4 regions of the Bacillus sp. YH3-2-B2 genome follow, and region 3 is predicted to be linked to each of the others. Evidence: riboswitches for the same ligand, from Rfam matches in the RefSeq annotation. Region 3 holds a riboswitch; each other region holds the start of a gene.
The links. Region 3 has a riboswitch for thiamine pyrophosphate ahead of ACWJJX_RS03305 (acetylornithine deacetylase). Riboswitches for the same ligand answer to the same signal wherever they lie in the genome.
Positions count from the first base shown of each region.

Region 1: another riboswitch for thiamine pyrophosphate. It lies ahead of thiC (phosphomethylpyrimidine synthase ThiC); the one in region 3 lies ahead of ACWJJX_RS03305 (acetylornithine deacetylase).
Region 2: another riboswitch for thiamine pyrophosphate. It lies ahead of ACWJJX_RS02270 (ECF transporter S component); the one in region 3 lies ahead of ACWJJX_RS03305 (acetylornithine deacetylase).
Region 4: another riboswitch for thiamine pyrophosphate. It lies ahead of ACWJJX_RS16445 (TIR domain-containing protein); the one in region 3 lies ahead of ACWJJX_RS03305 (acetylornithine deacetylase).

Region 1 covers NZ_JBSJQE010000001.1:1,984-7,453, forward strand. Annotated here, with positions in the region: tRNA gene ACWJJX_RS00090 (tRNA-Leu) at 1-61, shown strand, start outside; gene ACWJJX_RS00095 (hypothetical protein) at 482-766, shown strand; partial or broken gene ACWJJX_RS00100 (Type 1 glutamine amidotransferase-like domain-containing protein) at 852-1,429, shown strand; TPP riboswitch at 1,479-1,589, shown strand; gene thiC (phosphomethylpyrimidine synthase ThiC) at 1,715-3,487, shown strand; gene ACWJJX_RS00110 (FAD-binding oxidoreductase) at 3,528-4,883, opposite strand; gene ACWJJX_RS00115 (FbpB family small basic protein) at 5,138-5,317, shown strand; gene ACWJJX_RS00120 (ABC transporter substrate-binding protein) at 5,320-5,470, shown strand, end outside.
Region 2 covers NZ_JBSJQE010000001.1:405,150-410,619, reverse strand. Annotated here, with positions in the region: gene ACWJJX_RS02275 (glycoside hydrolase family 18 protein) at 1-779, opposite strand, end outside; TPP riboswitch at 928-1,041, shown strand; gene ACWJJX_RS02270 (ECF transporter S component) at 1,224-1,823, shown strand; gene ACWJJX_RS02265 (ABC transporter ATP-binding protein) at 1,810-3,447, shown strand; gene ACWJJX_RS02260 (energy-coupling factor transporter transmembrane component T family protein) at 3,422-4,183, shown strand; gene ACWJJX_RS02255 (STAS domain-containing protein) at 4,229-5,062, opposite strand; gene ACWJJX_RS02250 (S8 family peptidase) at 5,282-5,470, shown strand, end outside.
Region 3 covers NZ_JBSJQE010000001.1:654,732-660,201, reverse strand. Annotated here, with positions in the region: gene pgeF (peptidoglycan editing factor PgeF) at 1-743, opposite strand, end outside; gene ACWJJX_RS03310 (YlmC/YmxH family sporulation protein) at 898-1,149, opposite strand; gene ACWJJX_RS03305 (acetylornithine deacetylase) at 1,210-2,490, opposite strand; TPP riboswitch at 2,564-2,671, opposite strand; gene ACWJJX_RS03300 (ABC transporter ATP-binding protein) at 2,676-3,473, opposite strand; gene sigG (RNA polymerase sporulation sigma factor SigG) at 3,602-4,384, opposite strand; gene sigE (RNA polymerase sporulation sigma factor SigE) at 4,525-5,244, opposite strand; gene spoIIGA (sigma-E processing peptidase SpoIIGA) at 5,302-5,470, opposite strand, start outside.
Region 4 covers NZ_JBSJQE010000004.1:344,696-350,165, reverse strand. Annotated here, with positions in the region: gene thiD (bifunctional hydroxymethylpyrimidine kinase/phosphomethylpyrimidine kinase) at 1-334, opposite strand, end outside; gene ACWJJX_RS16455 (class I SAM-dependent methyltransferase) at 349-1,107, opposite strand; gene ACWJJX_RS16450 (thymidylate synthase) at 1,104-2,114, opposite strand; gene ACWJJX_RS16445 (TIR domain-containing protein) at 2,111-2,575, opposite strand; TPP riboswitch at 2,653-2,756, opposite strand; gene ACWJJX_RS16440 (hypothetical protein) at 2,874-3,254, opposite strand; gene ACWJJX_RS16435 (dihydrodipicolinate synthase family protein) at 3,310-3,852, opposite strand; gene ACWJJX_RS16430 (DinB family protein) at 3,949-4,476, shown strand; gene ACWJJX_RS16425 (cupin domain-containing protein) at 4,733-5,266, opposite strand.

The DNA of each region.
Region 1 (5,470 bases), 650 kb from region 3:
GACGCGCACGACTCAAAATCGTGTTCCTTCTGGAGTGCCGGTTCGACCCCGGCCACCGGTATACAAAGGCTTCTACATATTGTAGAAGCCTTTTTTGTTGTATGAAAATATCCTCCAAGGCTTGTGAAAACATGTTACCTGCAGCAGGAGGAGCTGGATTCGGCGCACCGTGCTTATATTAAGGAAACACCGATTCGGCCGTGGAGTTAAATCTTTCCGATCGGGCTGTTTTTGCTATTAACACTGTTTCTCAGCTGGTGGGGCGGCCATTCAAAAGCGCGCATTATTGGCAGCGGTTATTGCAGCATTTGCTCTTTTTATGTTTCAGCGCTTTCCAGCAGGCGAGCTTGTTACCCATTTTATTAAGGACGGAAACGAATTGGTCAACGTTATTATTATGTTATCGCTGATTTGAGCCGTAACAGCAGTAGCTGAAAATCTGGGATTCTCGAAATATGTTACTTCTCATTTAACATCATGGATCCCTCATATGTTTATTGCGCCGTCTCTTTTTATACTGGGGGCTGTTATATCCTATTTTATCGGGTCATCCTGGGGGACTTGGGACGCTGGCGGTTCAGTTACATACCAGCTTATTATTAGCGATCGGGGCCGTGTTTGCGAGCGGAACATTTGGTTTGCTTCTCCCCTCAGTGATAATACGGTGTTGGGGATCAATGTTGTGAAGTATGCCCGTTCGAAGCTTGTTCCGGCGATTATCGCCGCGGGGATCTCCGTTATGTTATACGGTGCGTATTTCAGATAATAAATACTTTTTGAAGGCGTTATCCGAAATTGGGATAACGCCTTTTTAATGAGCTGTTATACTTGAGAAAAAAGAGGTGATGACATTGAAGCAGATTATTACAATGGGCGGCGGGGGGTTTTCAATGGAGCCGGATCATCTTGTGCTGGATCAGTATATTTTAGAGCAGTCGGCGCGGTCAAAGCCGAAAGTTTGTTTTTTGCCGACGGCAAGCGGAGATTCGGAGAATTATATCAGCAGGTTTTATCAGGCCTTTCAAAAGCTGCGGTGTGAGCCGGATCACTTGTCGCTGTTTAAACCGCCGGGTTCTGATCTCAGATCCTTTCTCATGAAGAAAGATATTATATATGTCGGCGGCGGAAATACGCGCAATATGCTTGTCTTATGGAAAGAGTGGGGGCTTGACCTTATTCTTCGTGAAGCTTGGGAAAACAGCATCATCTTGGCGGGTCTCAGCGCCGGCCGGTGTATCACCGCCTGATTTCCGAAAAGAAACTCAGGGCGGGCTATGCCGCTGATGACGGCGCTGCGCTTCATTATAAAGACGGTCAGCTGTTCCGGGCTGTCTCTTCCCGGGAAACCGCAAAGGGTTATCGGGTTTTTAATACCGAAGAAGGCGTTCGGGAAACAGAGCTTATGACCGTCCCGTTATCTGAATTTTGATAATATGCTTTTTTTTGTACACAACTTATGTTACGATGAGAGCGAAATCAATAGTTACTGGGGGTGCCCGTCTGAGCGGGCTGAGAGAGAAGCGGCGGCTTCTTAACCCTTTGGACCTGATCTGGTTCGTACCAGCGTGGGGAAGTAAAGGTTTTATTATTGTTGATGAATGAAAACAATAATAGTTTCTTTCTGACTGCAAAACCGGGTTCTTCTTTGAACCCGGTTTTTTTGTGCTGGTGCTGAGCTTGGTTCTGTTATTCAAATGATAAAGGAGAGATTTGTATGCAAAATCAATCAGTACAGCAAGCGAACATTTCCATTATGTCGAGTTTTTCCGGCAGTAAAAAGGTTTATGCAGAAGGTTCTTCGCCCGACATACGAGTGCCGATGCGGGAAATCAGCCTGAGTGCGACTACGGGGGCATTCGGGGAAGAGGAGAATGCGCCGGTCCGTGTTTATGATACGAGCGGACCGTATACAGACCCGGATGTACAGATTGATATTCATGAAGGTCTGGGGGCGCTCCGCACAAAGTGGATTACCGGGCGCGGAGATGTAGAAGAATATAACGGCCGGACCGTGAGACCTGAAGACAACGGCTATAAAAAAGAGGGCCGTGCCGCCGAATACCCCGGCCTGCAGCGGAAACCGCTTCGGGCCAAGCCGGGGAAAAATGTAACACAATTGCATTATGCGAGAAAAGGCATCATTACGCCGGAAATGGAGTTTATCGCAATTCGCGAGCATGTGTCTCCCGAATTTGTCAGAGACGAGGTAGCCAGCGGCCGGGCGATTATTCCTTCTAACGTCAACCACCCGGAAAGCGAGCCGATGATTATCGGCCGGAATTTTCATGTGAAAATTAATGCCAATATCGGCAACTCGGCTGTTACATCTTCTATCGAAGAAGAAGTCGAAAAAATGACGTGGGCGATTCGCTGGGGCGCCGATACGATGATGGATTTATCCACGGGAAAAGACATTCATACGACGCGTGAATGGATTATCCGCAACTGCCCCGTGCCTGTGGGGACGGTGCCGATTTATCAGGCGCTTGAAAAAGTTAATGGCATTGCCGAGGATTTAACGTGGGACATTTATCGTGACACATTGATTGAGCAGGCGGAGCAGGGCGTGGATTATTTCACCATCCATGCCGGCGTATTGCTTCGTTACGTCCCGTTAACGGCTAAACGCACGACGGGAATCGTATCCCGCGGCGGGGCAATTATGGCGCAATGGTGCCTGGCTCATCATCAGGAAAGCTTTCTGTACACGCATTTTGAAGAAATTTGTGAAATCATGAAGACCTATGATATCGCTTTTTCACTTGGTGACGGGCTTCGTCCCGGTTCGATTGCGGATGCCAATGATGAAGCGCAGTTTGCGGAGTTGGAGACTCTCGGAGAATTGACGGAGATTGCGTGGAAGCACGATGTGCAAGTGATGATCGAAGGGCCGGGTCATGTGCCGATGCATAAAATTAAGGAAAACATGGACAAACAGCTGGAAATTTGTAAAGAGGCGCCTTTTTACACGCTCGGCCCATTAACGACGGATATCGCTCCGGGCTATGACCACATTACTTCAGCGATCGGCGCGGCGATGATCGGCTGGTACGGGACGGCGATGCTTTGCTATGTCACACCGAAGGAGCATTTGGGCCTGCCGAATCGTGATGATGTAAGAGAAGGCGTCATTACGTACAAAATCGCGGCACATGCCGCAGACCTTGCTAAAGGGCATCCGGGTGCACAGATCCGTGACGATGCTCTGTCTAAGGCGCGGTTTGAATTCCGGTGGCGTGATCAATTTCATTTGTCGCTTGATCCTGAAAGAGCAATGGAATATCATGATGAAACACTGCCGGCTGAAGGCGCAAAAACGGCTCACTTCTGTTCGATGTGCGGCCCGAAGTTCTGCAGCATGAGAATTTCTCAGGATATTCGTGATTATGCGAAGGAAAACGGACTTACTGAAGACGAGGCCTTCAATGAAGGGCTGAAAGAAAAAGCAAAAGAGTTTGCAGAGAAGGGAAGCCGCTTATATCAATAAAAGAAAAGATGAAGATGGAGTGTGTCCATCTTCATCTTTTTTAGAAAAACGGTGAACGGCGAAGCGGCGGAATGCTCTGCTCGAAGCGGAATATATTTTCCGGATCATATTTCGTTTTGACTTGACGGAGGCGGTGAACATTTTCTCCGTAATACGTTTGCAGCCAGTTTCTGATTTCTCTATCAGGCCAATTCACATAATCTCCCATCGTTTCTCTTGATAGGGACGTTCTCAGTCCTTCGATCCAGCGGACATTTTGTCTTTCTTCTTCAGCAGATGTCCAAGTTGTAATATATTCTTGGGCAATGATTGCGTTGCGATAGTAGAATGCCGTTTGGTCCGGAGCGATCCGTCCGGCCGCCCCGCCGAGAGATTGCTGCCAGACACTGGCGTTTTCGTTCGGAGCGTGCTCTAAATAGCGCTTTAAAGTGGATATTGCGCGTGTTGATAATGGTTTTTCAATAAAGGATCCTGACCGCTTCATCTTTTGCGGCTGATTGCCTCCCGGGCTGTTAAAAAAGGCTGCCGCTTTAATAAATGGCACTGTCTTGACCATGCCGCTTGTCGGTTTTCCCGCTTTCATTAACGGAGCCAGCAGTTCTTTCAGCTCCTCTTTTGTCCCGGTAAATTGACCGAGCGCTTCTATGCGGTTGACTTCCTTAGGCCAAAACTGAATTGATGAGGTAAGCCGGTTGTCTGTAAATGGAGCCCAGCGCTGCCACGTGTTAAATACTTCCTCGAAATCATCCCAGCCCCAAGTGACAGAAAAAACAGACACGCACGAGATCGGCACGGCTTTAAACATCATGGATGTGACAATGCCGAAGTTGCCTCCCCCTCCGCCCTGAGATGCCCAAAATAGATCAGAGTGCTTTGAGCGGTTGACCGTGATCAAGTCAGCACCCGCTTTTTCGTCCGCTATGATCATTTCGAGCTGGAGGAGACGATCGCAAGTCAGTCCGGCAGTCCTTGTTAAATATCCGATTCCTCCCCCGAGCGTCAGCCCCGTGATTCCCACATTCGCAATGGTTCCCGCAGGAAGGGTCAAGCCGTACCGCCAGAGTGTCCGGTAGACTTCCCCCAATTCGGCTCCCGCTTCAATCGAGACCAGCCGCTTATCCTCATTTACTCTTATTTTCTTCATTTCACTGAGATCAATGACTAGTCCGTCATTTAGCAGAGAAAAATTTTCGTAGCTGTGTCTTCCGCCTCTGATACGGAAAGGCACATTGTTCTCACGCGCCCATCTCACCGCATTGAGGGCGTCATGTTTGTTTTGACAAAACACAATGATGTCTGGATATCTTTGCAGGCTTAAATTGATATTGGTTCTTGCAGCATTATAGTCCGGGTCATCTTTTTTGACGATGCGACCGGTCAATGTTGTCTTTTCCACATTCTCACTCACTTTCACTTGTAATCTGCTATGTTTTCTAGCATATGCGGAAAAATGAGAGAGTGTATGAGGAAAACCCCCGGAAGGACACGATATTTTAAATTATAGTTGACAGGTAGGGATTGTATGAATTAACATAATCATTACATATTTCCAAACGATGGCTGATCGGATCACCGAAGGCTCTTATCTATTAAACAGATAAGGGCCTTTTTTGCGTGAAAGTCATTAAATGAAAAGCGGAGGGATGAAAAGTGGCGTTAAAAAAGGTATCACATGTGCGCAAAAAGAGCAAAAAACGGAAAAAGTACAGAAAACACACATTGAATTTCGAACTGCTTGTAGAGAAAAACAAACGGGAGATTATGAGAAATGAGGAACAGATGGAGCAGATTTATATAAAGATAGATGAAAAGCATGCGGGGGTTCGATAAAGATGAAGGAGAGAAAATGGAGGATAAAAACAACGGTACTCGCGCTGTCGGTATCCATCGTGTTATCAGGGTGCGCGTTAGGGAGTGCCGGGGAAGAACCGTCATCTGCGGCTGATAAAAAGGAAGAAACACGTATCGCCCATGTCAAGACAA
Region 2 (5,470 bases), 250 kb from region 3:
TAATCATATCCCCTCAGCCACGGCACTGCATCACTTGTTTTCGCCGGAACCGATATCGTTAACGCGAGCTGATGCTCTGAAAGCCGGGTTTTTAACTGCCGGAGAAATCCTGTGAAGAGATCCCTGTCAGCTTCTCTGACCCGTTCAAAATCGATATTTACACCGCCGTATCCCTTTCTTACGGTTAAGGAGACGATATTGTTGACGAGATTCGTTCTTGCCGCCGGATTTTGCAGCACTTGATGGGCTAATTCCGGACTGAATCCCCCTTCTGTCAGATTCGTAATGACGGCAAGCGGGCGCACTCTGTTCTGCCATGTGGTTTCTATTGCGGTTCTGTCGTTTAAATCGTTCATGATATCTCCGTTCGGGCCGAAATGATATTCAAACAAAGAAATCGCCGAAGAATACGGCGCAAAATCATTAATGAGCTCTCTATCCGCTTCAGGCGTCCGAATGACATAAAATTGCAGGGTTCCCGCAAGATAGTTAGAGATATCAGGGATCTTCACTTTCATACCCGTCCGCAGCCGGTTCGGCGGAATATCCGGGTTTGCCTGCATCAGCTGCATCTGCGGCACATAAGCCTTACCTGCGATAACGGCATACGTATCATTCGGCTGAACCGTATATTCATTAATGGGGATTAAAAGCGCCTGCCCCGGCACGATATTCGTTTCCTCAAGCCCGTTGACACTTCTGATGCTGTCAACAGGATATCCGTACTTTCTGCTGATGGAAAATAACGAGTCGCCAGACTGGACTGTATGAACAAACATAGATGTCCTCCGTTTCCTTTTGATCAAAAGGGGTCTTCTTATCTTTATGAATGATCCTCCGGTCCGATTCCAAACTCTGTTCGGAGAAAGGCTGTTTACAAATCAGACATGATCAACTATGATGATGTCATCATAAAAAACTGTATAGGAAACGCACTAGGGGTGCTGTTATCGGCTGAGATAAAACATGCGGCAAGCGTGTTTTGATCCCTTATAACCCGATCTGGATAATACCAGCGTGGGGAAGTGCAGATTGACCGGAGCGCAGGGTTTTTCCCCATGCGTTTTCGTTCTGCTGCTGCATATTCCCTCGGATATGCAGTTTTTTATTTTCCATTAAAAAACGGGGGAGGACACCGCAATATGAAACTTACGATCAATCGTCTTTCGTAAAATCAACTCTTTCATACAAACAACTATCCGATAAGAAAGCAGGAGATCACAATGAAAAATTGGAAAATGAGAGAAATTGTCGTCATGTCCGTCATCAGTGTTGTATTTGCTGTCATTTATTTAGTATCAACTCATGCAAGCAATATAGCGGCAGGATTTTTCGGCCGGATGAGTTATGAACCGATTTACGGTATCTGGTTTATCGTCTCGGTGATTGCCGCGTACATTATTCAAAAACCGGGAGCGGCTCTCGTTTCTGAAATCATCGCCGCGTTTGTGGAGTGCTTACTCGGAAATCCGTCAGGACCGATGGTGATTCTGATCGGGATCGCACAGGGAATCGGTGCGGAAGCGGTCTTTTTAGCGACACGCTGGCGGGTGTATACCCTGCCCGTGCTTCTTTTATCCGGTATGGGGTCTTCTGTGACAAGCTTCATTTATGACTTGTTCGTTTCCGGATACTCTGTTTTGAATCCGGGTTTATTAGCCGTCATGCTTCTCATCCGTCTGGTCTCAGGTGCGCTTCTTGCCGGCCTTCTCGGCAAAGCAATCAGTGATGCGCTGGCTTACACAGGAGTGCTGAACGGCATGGCGCTCGGAAAACAATTCAAGAAGAAAAAGAAACAGGTGAACCAAGATGCAGGCATCTGAACCCCTTCTATCGGCCAGCTGTCTTACCTTTTCTTATGATCAGGATGAAAAGCCGATTTTTCAAAACGTGTCCTTTCAGCTCCGCAAAGGAGAGCGGGCTTTATTGCTCGGGCCGAGCGGATGCGGCAAAAGCTCGCTCGCTCTCTGTTTAAACGGTCTGTACCCGGAAGCATGCGATGGGGTTCAATCGGGAACCGTTTCTTTATACGGAACACCTCTTTCACATCTGACAGAACCCGCCGCCAGATCCATCGGCGTCGTGTTTCAAGATCCGGACCAGCAGTTTTGCATGCTGTCGGTTGAAGATGAAATCGCCTTCGGTCTGGAAAATTTGCAATATACAAAAGAAGATATGGACGCGATTATCGATGACGTTTTAGAAAAATTAGAGATCACTCATCTGAAAACGCGAGCGATCGCTTCTCTGTCAGGCGGTTCAAAACAAAAAGTGGCGCTTGCCTGTATCATTGCGATGGAACCGGAACTCATTATTTTGGACGAACCGACGGCACAGCTTGATCCATATTCCGCACGTGAATTAGTGCGGCTGATCAAAGATCTTCAAGCAAAAAAAGGCTTCGGCCTTCTCGTTATCGAACATCAGCTTGATCACTGGGCGCCGTGGATGGATAGGACAATTGTCCTTGACGAAACGGGTCAGAAGGTGATGGACGGAGAGACGGACGTTATCTTTGAAACCAAGATTGAAGAGCTGATGCAGCTCGGCATTCCGATTCCGCGTGTGATCTCATTGCAGGAGCACGTCAGCATTCCTTTTACATTGTGTAAAGAAAATCTGTTTCACGAACCTGTACCATCTCTGCCCGAACCCCGGCCCGCCGCGCTTTCGGCAGAAGACGCGCTGAGCGTTCACGAGCTGTCATTCTCAAGAGGAGCAGACGTCATTTTTCAGGATGTGAGCTTTTCCGTAAAAAAAGGATCAATCACCGCGATTGCCGGCCCTAACGGAACAGGAAAATCCACGCTCCTTTCTGCCGCGGCCAAGCTCATCCGTCCGCTGGGCGGAGACATCAAAATAGACGGCAGACCGATTGATTCCTATTCTGAAAAAGAGCTGCGGCGACAGATCGGATATGTTTTCCAAAATCCTGAACACCAGTTTGTCACAGATTCCGTCATTCAAGAGCTGATGTTCGGTTTTGAAAGCAACAGAGCCGCAAAGGAGAAAGCTCTTCAGCTGTTAACCCGATTCGGCTTGAGACGCCATGCCTCACAGCATCCGTTTTCTTTAAGCCAAGGACAAAAACGCCGGCTCAGCGTCGCGACGATGCTTATGCACAATGTGAACGTTTTGATGCTTGATGAACCGACTTTCGGACAGGATGCCAAAACGGCGCAGGAGTGTATGCAAATGCTCCGTGAGATTCAAAAGGAAGGAACGGCTGTTTTGATGGTGACACACGATATGGAACTCGTCTCGGATTATGCCGACACGATCCTTGTGCTCTGCGGCACGAAACTGGTATTCCGGGGAACTCCCGACGCTTTGTTTTCTGATAACATCGGGATCGCCGAGCAGGCACATTTGGCTTTGCCGCTGCGGTATGAATGGATGAAACACGACAGGAGGCGGAGAAATGAACTTGCGGCTGGAGGCTGTTAACCCGTCAATAAAGGCGGCGGCTGTATTGTTATGCGTCATTATGCTGTCGTTTATTTATAATCCGTACACCCCTGCTTTGTTTTATATCATCATTGCGGGAGGCGTCCTCTCGGCGGGGCGTGTGCCGCTGAAAAAATGGCTGCTGTTCACGATTCCGTTTGTCATTCTGGCCTTCGGTTCTTTATGGACAGCCGCCGTATTCGGAAACGTCCCGACAACCGGAAGCAATCTGCTGTTTAAGCTCGGGCCGATTGCCGTCAACAGTGATAATGCGGCGCTCGGGATTTCTATCGCGTTTCGTATTTTATGTTTTTCCGCTTTGTCGATGATGTTTCTTTTTACAACCGATCCGATTCTGTTCATGCTCAGTCTGATTCAGCAGTGTAAGCTGCCGCCCAAGCTTGCATACGGCGTTATCGCGGGATTCCGGTTTCTCCCTCTTCTGAAAGATGAAATCCTGATCATCCGGCAGGCGCACAGAATCAGGGGTGCGGCGTCTGATTCCGGGCTGAAAGGAAAGCTCTCCGCCTTCAGGCGCTTCACCATTCCGCTATTGGCAGGCGCAATCAGAAAGGCGGAACGCACGGCGATCGCGATGGAATCTAAAGGCTTTACGGGGAGCCGAAACCGCACGTTTTACAGAACTGTTACTGTGCGCCGCGCCGACTGGTGCTTTTTCCTGCTCGTGCTTCTGTTATTCGGCGCAAGCTGGCTCATTTCATTGTTGTTTGTATAAAAACAGGCCGCCGGAGTGATTCGGCAGCCTGTTTTGTTATGTATGTTATTGATGATAATTGAGAGCCTGAGCGAGATTGGACTTGACCGTAATATCTGAGAAATTAATGCCGAGCTGTACGGCGGTTTGAGCGATTTCCGGCCTGATTCCGGATAAAGTGGACGTGACGCCGATCAATTTCAGCGCCTCAATTAATTTAAAAATCTGATGCGCCACCATCGTATCGACAACCACTACACCCGACAGGTCAATTAACAGATGTTCAATCAGCCGTTTTGCACATGTGCTCAGCGTATTTTCAAGAATGAATTTGGCGCGCTCCGTGTCAATATCGCCGACAAGCGGCAGCAGCGCCGTCCGTTTGCTCAGCGTGATAACCGGCGAGCTTAACTCCAAAATCATTTCTCTTTGCGCATTCAGCTGCATTTTTGAGTTATGCTCAGCATGATCGACAAACGTGTAAATCGTAAAATCAAATACTTGTGCAATTAAATTCTCCCATTTCTTCCTTTCTCCCTGAGCAAACGAAGATTCATGTTTATCGGCAAACGCATCATAATAACTGATGTATAGTCTCCGGTTTCTCATGAATTCACGGACCACATACTGGACGGGAGTATCCAGATGCTTCTGGTCTTTCGCAAGCTCAATCACCCACCGCTCGAACTCTTCTAAAAATTCTTTTTCCGGCATGATATACATTTTATTAATATGCCGGTAAAATTCTTTATCCTGCTCCGTCAGTTCTTCTGTGATGACGGGATTTGTCAAAGAATAAATCGAATTAGGATCCGAATCTTCCATCGTTTCGATCCACTCTTTCGCAATTTGATCCACTTGTTCTGAAAAATAGCTGTATAATGCTTCACTTATCTTCATATCTCTTCTCCTTTCCCATTTCCAATTATAGCGTCAGCGGGTCATGAATGAAAATGAAAGCTGTTAAACTATCCATTTATTTGAAATTTTTTAGTACGATAGATTACGCCTTTTTTATGAAAATGCTTCAAATGACTCTTTCCGGCCGGCATGCTCTGCCATAAAATAGTAGCAACACCCTTGTATCCACTCGCAAGCATAAAAAAGGAGGGCTTTTTTATGAATGGTGAAATGCATTTGATTCCTTATGTCACGGATGAACAGATCATGGATGTGAACGAGCTTCCTGAGGGGATTAAAGTGATTAAGGCGCCAGAGTTGTGGGCAAAAGGGTTTAAAGGCAAGGATATTAAAATCGCGGTGCTTGACACAGGCTGCGACATCAATCATCCTGATTTGAAAGACCGG
Region 3 (5,470 bases):
CATAATCCGCTGACTGAAATGTTTTCTTCCGGAATGCCGCAATGTATCAGAAGAAGACGGTTGACCTCTTTTAAATCAAGCTGATACTGGCCTTTTTCCGTTTCGCATATGGCGGATTCAGCCGTAAAGGGCAGCGCCCGCACTTCATTGATGACGCGGTCGTCGACTGTATAGCTTCCCGCGCTGATGGACGGACCGATGACAGCCTGAATATCTGTTAAACGGGAGCCTTCTTCGTTTACCCAGCGTTCCGTCATGATGCGTCCGATTTGTTTGACCGTCCCCTTCCATCCGGCATGGGCAGCGCCGATAATGGATTTCACCGGGTCATAAAAATACAAGGGCACACAGTCCGCAAAACAAAGGGCCAAAAAAAGATTCGCATCTTTCGTGTAGAGCCCGTCCGTCCCGCGGAATGCGGAAGAATAGTCTCTCGCTCCTTTTCCTTTATCCCCGGCTGTCACGCGCCGGACGCGGTTTTCATGTGTCTGGTCGGCAAACACCCAGGAATCCAGATCAGTACCGCATAAGGACGCTATGACTTCACGGTTTGTCACAACATCATGAGCTTCGTCCCGGACGTGCAATCCGGTATTTAATGACTCATACGGAGGATTGCTGACACCGCCGTTTTTCGTTGTGAATCCGGCGATGACCTTTGTGTTAAGCTGATTCACACAGTTCCAGTCTTCTATCATGAGTGCCGAGGGGGTGGTAAGACTAAACGGGTGATATGTATTCATGGAGATCCAACCTTTCGACAAACATTAAAAAAGCGTAATTTCCCACTCATTTTAACACAATTTTAAGCATACGTTTAGCGGCTGATTGAAAAATGAGATAAATAAATGTGCCGGAAACATATTGATTTCCGGCTTTTTACAAGTAAAGGGAGGATTACGCTCCCCCCTTTGGTTCATTTACACGCACTAAGATGACATCTTCCCCAATTTTAACTATATTTCGCCAAGGAATGATCATTTCCTCTTCTTTTCCGAAAAAACCGAGAACTTTTCCGCTGCCGCCTAAAATAATCGCCTGAATTTTTCCCGTTGTCACGTTAATATCAATATCCCCGATGCTTCCGAGTTTTTTTCCGTTCGACACGTTTACCACATCTTTTATTTGAAATTCAGATATGCTGATCATCCGTATCACGCCCTTTGCCCGTTCTTTTTCCTATTATATGAACGGCCGGGCTGAACCTTGTCACATCGGGCAATCTTTTTTGCGGCTGCACCAGTCGAGAATAAATCTCAGCATGATTTTCGTATAGTCCATAAGCTCATCAACGGACACTTCCTCGTTTACGGAGTGGGCGTTTTTTAAATCGCCGGGGCCGTATATGACGCTCGGAATCCCGGCCTGATAAAGCCACCCTCCGTCTGTTACGGTTTGGGAAACATCAATGACGGGCTCCTGTTTTTTGACGGCTGAGTGTGATGCAGCCAAGACAGAAACTGCCGGATGATGCGGATCGATTTCCAGCGCCGGGAACACCTCTCCTCTGTCTTCAATCATCGAAGATCCGCCCCATTTGAACACCGGCCTGTTTTCTTTGAGCCACAGATCACTGTCAGCGACACGATTAATATAGTCTTCGATTTCTGCGGCTGCTTGTTCGTGCGTTTCGTTCGGATAAAAGTGGACGGTGATCCATAACCGGCATTCATCGGCGACAAACGCTGCGTGTCTTCCGCCTTCAATGACGGCGGGGTTGATCGTATTGGTGCCGGGCGCAATGCCGGGATAGCTTTTCGTTACCGCCCAGTGGCGCTCCAGCTCTCCCAAGGCAGTGATGATTTTCGCCATTTTTTCGATGGCGCTCGCTCCGAATGTGCCTCCGCCCGCATGAATCATATTGCGCCTCATGCCGTCATGAAATGTTTGTTTGCTTTTCAATTCTATCCAGCCGGTGATGACACCGCCCTGCCCTTGAATATGCAGGCTGCTCGTATCCGCGACAACCGCAAAATCCGCGTGATAGCCGCGTTTGCAGCATTCCAGCGTCCCCGCCTCGCCGACTTCTTCTCCGATTACAGACTGTACAATGAGGTCGCCCGGAAGCTTAATGCCGGCATCATGGATCAGCTTCAGAGAGAAAAGAACACACGCCAAACCCCCTTTCATATCAGCGGCGCCCCTTCCGATCAGCATGCCGTCTTTTACGAGCGGCTGAAACGGGTCAGAGTTCCAGTCTTCGCCCCCGGCTTCTGCCACATCAATGTGTCCGTTTAAAATCAGGCTTTGATGCCTGCTTGAATCTGTCCCTTTTAAAACACCGACTACATTCGGATCTTCCGGATACACATCCCACATATCGACCGAGCAGCCCGTTTCTTTTAAAAAGCCGGCCACCCACTTTTGGGCTTCTGTTGTATTTCTTGCAGGCGGAGCCGGTGTCGGAAAGGCGATCAACCTTTCAGCTATTTGTATTAAATCGCCCCGCCGTTTATCCGCCTGGTGTAACAGCATATCAATCTGATGCATTGGAAATCTCCCCTTTGGCTGTATCAAAAAACCCGTTTCATTAAAATGAAACGGGTAAAAAACGGATCTTCCTCCGCTTTTTTCACCGCTTCCCTCCGCCGGCATGATCCGGATCAGGTCCGTTAAGGGTTGAGACAACGTCTCTCTCAGCTGCATGTCAGCAGCACCCCCAGGGTGAATTGATGTTATTTGACGGATGATACCGCTTTTGCACGTGTTAAAAACGGGCGGCCATTGTTCCATAAGACATTGACAGGCGTATCGAAAAACGCTGTAAGCCGCTCGTCAGAAAGCATGTCCCTGATTTTCCCGGAGGCGAACACCTCGCCTTGTTTTAAAAGCAGCGCCTGATCAAATACCGGCAGAATTTCTTCAGCGTGATGGGTGACATAAAGGATGGACGGCGCATTTTCTTTTTCGGCGATCGACGTAATCGTGTCCAGCAGCTGCTCCCTTGCCATAAAATCAAGACCCGTCACGGGTTCGTCCAAAATCAGCAGTTCCGGATCAGCCATAAGCGCCCGCGCAATCAGCGCTCTTTGTCTTTCCCCTTGTGATAATGTTTCATACCGTCTGTCGGCGTAACTGATGGCGCCCAAATCCTTCAGAAGACCGATCGCTTTTTCCCTTACCTGCTCACTCGGAGTTTCGTACAGCCCGATTGAGGCGTACGCGCCGCTGAGGGCGATTTCAAAAGCCGAGTCCGCGGCATATAATTTGTGCTGAAGACCTGCCGAAACAAGGCCGATTTTCCTCCTGAGCCTGTCACCGAGCTCTGTTTTGCCGAATTGATGGCCGAGCACCTGCATCTCTCCTGAAGTGGGGAAGTAATAAGAGCATAACATATTCAGCAAAGCCGTTTTTCCGGCTCCGTTTAATCCGTACAGCACCCAATTTTCGTTTTTCTCGACGCGCCAGTTAATATCTTTCAAAATCCATTTCCCGTTTCTTTTTAATGACACACTGTCCAGCTGTAAAATCATTGCAGTTTCCCCCGTTTACTTTATTTAAATTTTCTAAAAACTTTTACACATTAGAATACATCACTTTTTTGCAAACGTAAACCATCGCATGAAAAAAGCCTTTAAACAAGGTTTAAAGGCTTTTTCCGTTATTGATGGATATTCTTATTCATTTGTTTAATGGCTGCCTTTTCAAGCCTTGAGACCTGAGCTTGGGATATCCCGATTTCTTCAGCGACTTCCATTTGGGTTTTCCCTTGGAAAAAGCGCTTTCGCAAAATCATTTTTTCCCGTTCGTTCAGTCTTCTCATGCCTTCTTTCAGAGCGAGCTCCTCAATCCATTGTGTATCCTTGTTGCGCTCATCGCTGATCTGGTCCATCACGTAGATCGGATCGCCGCCGTCATTATAAATCGGCTCAAACAGTGAAACCGGATCCTGGATGGCGTCAAGGGCAAACACAATTTCTTCATGGGGCACTTCAAGAACTTTGGCGATTTCCTCTGCTGTCGGCTCCCTGCTTGTCTCACTGATTAACCGCTCTCTTACTTGAAGCGCTTTATATGCGATATCGCGAAGCGACCTCGAGACGCGGATCGGATTGTTATCCCGCAAATATCTGCGGATTTCTCCGATGATCATCGGTACAGCGTATGTTGAAAACTTAACATTATGGCTTAGGTCAAAATTATCAATGGATTTCATTAGTCCGATGCAGCCGACCTGAAATAAGTCATCAACATACTCTCCTCTGTTGTTAAACCTCTGAATGACGCTTAAGACAAGGCGCAGGTTGCCGTTTACAAGCTTTTCCCTCGCTGAATCATCGCCCTCATCCTGCAATTGCCTAAACAGCTTTCTCATCTCTTCATTCTTGAGCACCGGTAATTTGGAGGTATCCACCCCGCAAATTTCGACTTTATTTCTTGACACGTTTTTCCCTCCCACTAGGAGCTGCTGTACAACGTTAAGTATCTCCTCGGGTGGGAAAAATATGCACCGCCATTTTACAGAAATAAACATCCGGCGCCGGCAATCCTTGCAGCAGTAAGGGCTGTCAGATGGAAAAAATTTTACACCATTTTGTTAAACTCTTTTCTCAGTCTTTTGATAATCCGCTTTTCGAGCCGGGAGATATAAGATTGTGAAATCCCCATCATGTCGGCTACATCTTTTTGTGTTTTTTCTTCTTCTCCGACAAGCCCGAAACGCAGTTCCATAATCTGCTTTTCTCTTTCGTTTAATTGCTCAAGCGCTTTTTTCAAAAGTTTTTTATCCACATTGGCTTCAATGTCTTTTGTAATAATATCATCATCTGTGCCAAGCACATCCGAAAGCAGCAGTTCGTTTCCGTCCCAATCAATGTTCAGCGGTTCATCAAAGGACACCTCTGAACGGATTTTATTGTTTCGGCGCAAGTACATTAAAATTTCGTTTTCAATACATCGCGATGCGTAGGTGGCGAGTTTGATTTTCTTTTCCGGATTAAACGTGTTTACCGCTTTGATCAAACCGATGGTGCCGATGCTGATTAAGTCCTCGATATTGATGCCGGTGTTTTCGAATTTGCGGGCAATGTAAACGACAAGACGTAAGTTTCTCTCAATCAGGATGGCCCGCGCCGCCTGATCCCCGCTCGGCAGCTTTAATAAGAGCACCTGCTCCTCTTCTTTAGACAAAGGCGGCGGCAGCGCCTCGCTTCCTCCTATGTAATACACTTCATCGCTTTTCAGTCCGAGTTTCATCAGCCATTTATACCACAAATATGTCAGACGCAGCTTAAGTTTTTTCATCTTCCTCCCCCTTCTAAATACCACGCGTTTTGAGTATGATGAATAACAGACTTTTCGTCAGGAAACATGTTTTACAGCCTTCCCTGTCAGCATCTTCGGGTGAACGATTCCGTCAAATTCACCGTCCGCGGATAATGGCTTCGTGCTGATGCCGATCAGGCATTTTTCACATGCGATCATCTCGTCTTTTGTTAAAATCGTGACGTAATCCGGCTTTAAACAGAGT
Region 4 (5,470 bases), on a different contig from region 3:
TAGCAATCATAACCGGATCCATCACATACGATTGAATATTTGCGTCTTTTAACTTTTCTGCCAGCAATTCAATAATTCCTATACTTGCAAGCATACCGGTTTTGACAGCATCCGGTTTTATATCATCCATGACACAGTCTATTTGCTGAGATATATTCTGAAGAGACATCTCCTCAAAACTTTTCACACCAAGTGTGTTTTGTGCAACAACTGATGTAATAACAGCCATTCCATATACCTTTTGTTCCTGAAATGTTTTTAAATCCGCATGAATTCCCGCCCCTCCGGAAGGATCAGTCCCAGCAATCGAAAGCGCTTTATAAATATCCGTCAACTTACACTCCTCCTTCAGGCAGGTTTCACTGCTTTAAAAATGACAAAAGGCGGATATTCCTTTTCACATTTCCAATTATTAAATTGAAACTCTTTCTCTATGGCTTTTACATGCTCTTGGTCAATATCGTTTAACGTTGGTTCTGATAAAGTTACATTATCAAAACCTGCATGAGTTAATAGTTTATAATACATTGACTTCGGCCAATGAAAATCATTTAAAATTAAATCTGCTTGTCCCGGAACATGGAGCCATTCATTTCTTTCTTCTCCGTAAGAATATTCTTTCCCCGGTATTCCATTGCGGAAGGTTGAAAATTCAATTCCGGTTGAATCAGGATTCGTATCGAGTATGACAAATGAAGCTCCTGGTTTTAACACACGAAAAATTTCATTTATGATACCTTTGATACGCTGGTCACTATCCGTATTAATAAAAACATAACAGGCCATTGCAGCATCAACTGAGTGATCTGGTAAGAAGGAAAGATTATCGTGTTCAATTAAATGATAGTTCACATGAGGATGTTGTCTTTTTGCCTTTGCTATATCTAACATCTTCCTTGATTCATCGACTGCGATCACATTGCAGCCTATTCTGTCAGCCAGCCTGTAAGCTACCTTTCCCGGACCGCATCCGAAATCCAGCACCTTTTTAATCTCCGCTTTATCAAAAGTACGAAAAACAAACTCAAAACCTAACGTTTGTTCTAAAACGTCATTATAAGCATCGAATTTACCAGCAACACTGTCTTCTTTCCATGAAGTTTTCATTGAATTTCCTCCTTTTGCTCAATTGAGAAATAATGAAACCACTTATTCCTGACGAAAAATTGATATATAGGAAGTAAACTTTGAAATAGAGAATGATCCATATCCCGTTTATATGCAATATGCTGGTATATACTGAAAAGGAAAAGAATCTGTTTCCAGTAATCAGGTAAATCAAGCATTTCAATATCGTTTTTTGTCATAGAAATTTGATCTTTCCTAAGTAATTCTTCGTACTTTAAGACTGTTTCAATGGACGGCCAGTTATTTCCCTCAGGCATTTTCGGAAATTCAAATTCCGGAATATCATGGTGATTTTCAGCTTCCTCAAGCACCGTTTTCGCCCATTCATGATCTGAATCATAAATATGGATTGATCCCGCATTATGAAAATATTCTCCGACTTCTAAACGCAGTTCTCTGGCCATTAATTCCTGCATGAAGGTAAATGAGAAAAGATCACTGATCATCCCGCGAAAAGCATCATTTGCACGCATGACAGAAGACATGTATAATTCGCCTTCCCTCACAAAAAACTGCAAACCGATTGTGCAGGAAACATCTATATTTTCTGAAACGAAGAGTTCCGAAGCATCGAATATTTGAATAAATGCTCTTTTTGAATCAATATCTTCTTGTGTCAAAAGATTTTTTATTCGATTCCATTGATTTAGTTTTGCATTTCCGAATTCAAATATTTTAGGCCCGTACGCAGTGCCTGTTAATGTTTTTTTATTCATTGAATATGAAGGCATTTTTTTATTGTAATAACTGATAAAATCTAAGTCGTTACTCCCCGATAAATACCATAACACTTCAGCAAAATTAAACACGATATTGGTTTTTCTTGAGGATAAATAAGTGACACGTTCTATTGGATTTTCCAGAGTCAGATGGTAGTTCAATTGTTCTCTGCTTTTTTGTCCGCGCGGTGAATTGAAAAATTCAGGGTTGTGATAGATGTCATACAGCGTTTCCGTATATGCTTCATGAAAAGTTCTCTTTCTCATTGAGATTCCGCCTTATATGCTGCAAAGATATTTTTAATGTTCTCTAATAAATCATCTGTATCTTTATAGCTGATGTACTCAACATCCGCCACTGCATTTAACCCTTGAATTAAGAAAGCATAATCCTTGTCCTTTTCTAGAAATAGCACGATCTTTTTTTTCAAGGCGGAAGCCCATCCAATTTCTATATGTGTTCCGGGAGAAGCGGGTGATCCGGGGAATGCTGCAAAAAGGTCGCAAGTGCTTATTTCATCAAAATCAATTTTAGTGCATTGAAGGGGTGTCATGAAATCTTTCCCCCACCCTTCCCGCTTGTGAGCATTATGAACCAGCCATCCTTCATTCTCAAAAAAGGAAATTAATGATTCCAGCTTTCCCCTCTCATACGTACTCATCAATCCAGTTTTCTCATCTACTAAACTTTTAAAAGGCCCTGCCAGAAAAACTTTTTTAGTCGCCACTTCATATCACCCTTTCAAAATAAATAAAGCCACTTTCCTCTATGGAAAGTGGCTTAAATATAGATAAGATAAAGAATCTCTCTAATTTTTCACTTCCCTACGCTGGTATTAACCAAATCAGGTTCAAAGGGTCAGGACGTATTGTCTCTTCTCAGCTATTAAAGCTCCCCTAGTGACTTTTTATAAATATTTACTTTAATTCTATGCTATTCCATATAAATAGTCAAACAATGACCGGCAAAAAGCGCTGCGGATATCACTGGGATTCCCCTTCAATATTGCAGCTTACCCACTAGTTTTAAAACCTTCCGGCCTCTTTTTTCCTGCCAACGAATAAGGTCACGGCAACACTCGCTGAACTGACCAAAGTCCCCAGAACGGCAGCAAGAATTGTCAAAAAGCCATGGGGAATCAGAAATCCAATCGGAATGAGGCCCGCAAACGTGAGAACGATAAAACATTGATAGACTCCGGATATGATTCTTACAACCAAGCTGCTAAAAAAGGACATGACGAATGGCGGAATGAACAAACATAAAATGATTCCGAGTGAGATCAATAAAATCATAGGCTCGTCAAAAGAAGTGACACGATCGCCGGGAGACTCTTCAGCCGCCGCGAATACAGCAAATATAGACATCATCAGCGTAAGAAAAACAAGAAAAAACCTTTTCAGCAACGTTATGACTCCTTTTTATAAAAACGGGTATCCTTTTTTAATCACAATAACCATTTTATGTTATCAAATGAAATAATATGAAGTCAATTGATGAATGAATAATGTAACAAACGGCTTGCTGCTGTGTCGGTCTTATATAAGGAGGAAAAACAATCCGTACAAAATCAATATTGGTTTTCTCAATGTATTTCATCAGTTTGACGGCATCACTGGTTCTTACGGCTGAAACCCCGAACTTCAGTTCAACATCTTCAAATTTTCGCTGATTAACATACTCAATGATCTGAAGGCGCTCATCTATGCTGAGTGAATGCTGTTCACCAGTCGTGCCGCATATGAGTAACGAATGGATACCGCTGTTTTTCAAATGTTCGACAATAGCATCAAATCCTGCTGAATATAAACGCTCATCTTCATGAAAAGGCGTAGGGATAGCAATAAAATTTGCATGAGAATGACCTCCAAGTACTATTCTTGAATATCTGCAGAGTATCATATAACACTGTCTGACATTTAAAAAGGACAGTTTCAGATAACCCAACATGGCAGATGTAAAGGCTGACACACAAAAAAGGCAGGCAAAGAGAGCCTGCTTCATTGCTTCATCCTATAGCGATTCATTCTTTGGATTGCTTGACAAATAAGAGTAATAAGGCAAACTAAATATAAAATTGTACTAATGAGGCGGGGTTTTATGATTTTAGATTTAAAAGGTGAAACGCACATGGATCATCTTGTGGGAATGCTTTATTCTGCCGTTAATGAAAATTACAACCGCTTAATATCCATTGTGTCAGACATGTCACAGCAGGAGATCGATTATAAAGGACCAAATCAAACATACAATAGTACAGCTCAGCTAATAAGACACTTAGCATATGTTGATCTCAACTGGATATTTAGAATAAAGGGTGAACCGATACCAAAGCAGCTTGAAGAGAAGTATGGACCAATGTTAGATAAGAACAATAAGATTCCTTTCATTTCCGGTGTTTCATTAAAACAAATTCTCACTGATTATGAAGAAGTATTCAGCATGTTTAAGTCTGTTTGTTATCAGCTAACTGACGATCAACTGAATCACACAGTAGATTATGAAGCAGATAAACAAGCAACCATTCAATGGGGAATATGGCATATGGCAGACCATAATAGATATCATCAAGCTCATATTAATCAGCTTCGCAAATGGTTTGAAGAGAAACAGAAACCTGGCTGTTAAAGCCGCTTATAGGAGGAGCAAGGATAAATTTATTACAAATTCATGTTCACTGACTGCCAATCAATTAAAATGGTCAGACAAAAAACCACATTTGCTGTTGAAAAGTTGCGGAATAAAGCACCGCATCAACTGCACTATGACAAGCTGAAACGTTAATATTTTGTGTTTCAGCCATTCAATCGCTATATTTAATCATGCTGTCCCAATACGATTTTTTTATAGTCTTTGCAGCAGCAAAGTCCTCTGGAATCCTATACTAATCTTCCGCAGCCGCTGCATCGGCCTTTGTCACATGAACTGTACCAAACGGATGGTTGGGAGGAGCGTAAATTGAATATAGTTTTAACGGCGTATTACCCGTATTAATCACATTGTGCCACGTGCCGGCAGGGACAACAATGGCATAATCATCATAGACATTTCTTCGGAAACTTAAATGATCTTTACTCTTGCCCATTTTAACTAGCCCTCGGCCTTGCTCAATCCGTAAGAATTGATCTACGTTAGGATGGATCTCCAAACCGATATCTTCTCCAATACCAAGACTCATCAAAGTAATTTGAAAATGCTCTCCTGTCCATAGGGCCGTACGGAACGTATTGTTTTGTTTTGCGGCTTTATTGATATTCACGACAAATGGTTTTGGTCCATAATCTTTCAAGAGAAGGTTTCTATCTTCGTATGAAGGATCATAGTTATTTGGAACAGTCCAATAAACAGATCTTCCATCGCTATACATCGGTACGTTCACACAATAATAACATTGATGCGAAAAAGGTATATAATACATTTTTCATCCCCGCAATTTTAAATTTTTGTGATATTATCCTATGCTTTTTGTAATGAGAGTGTGCCACACTAAGAAATTCCCTTGTTCAGGCTAAAAGACTGAAGTTAGCAGAAACGTTTTGGCCACAAAACCCGTTTGCATAAAAAATACCAAAGGCCTGTAACTCTTGGGTAATACTGTTGCAGCCGAGAAACTTGAACCTGC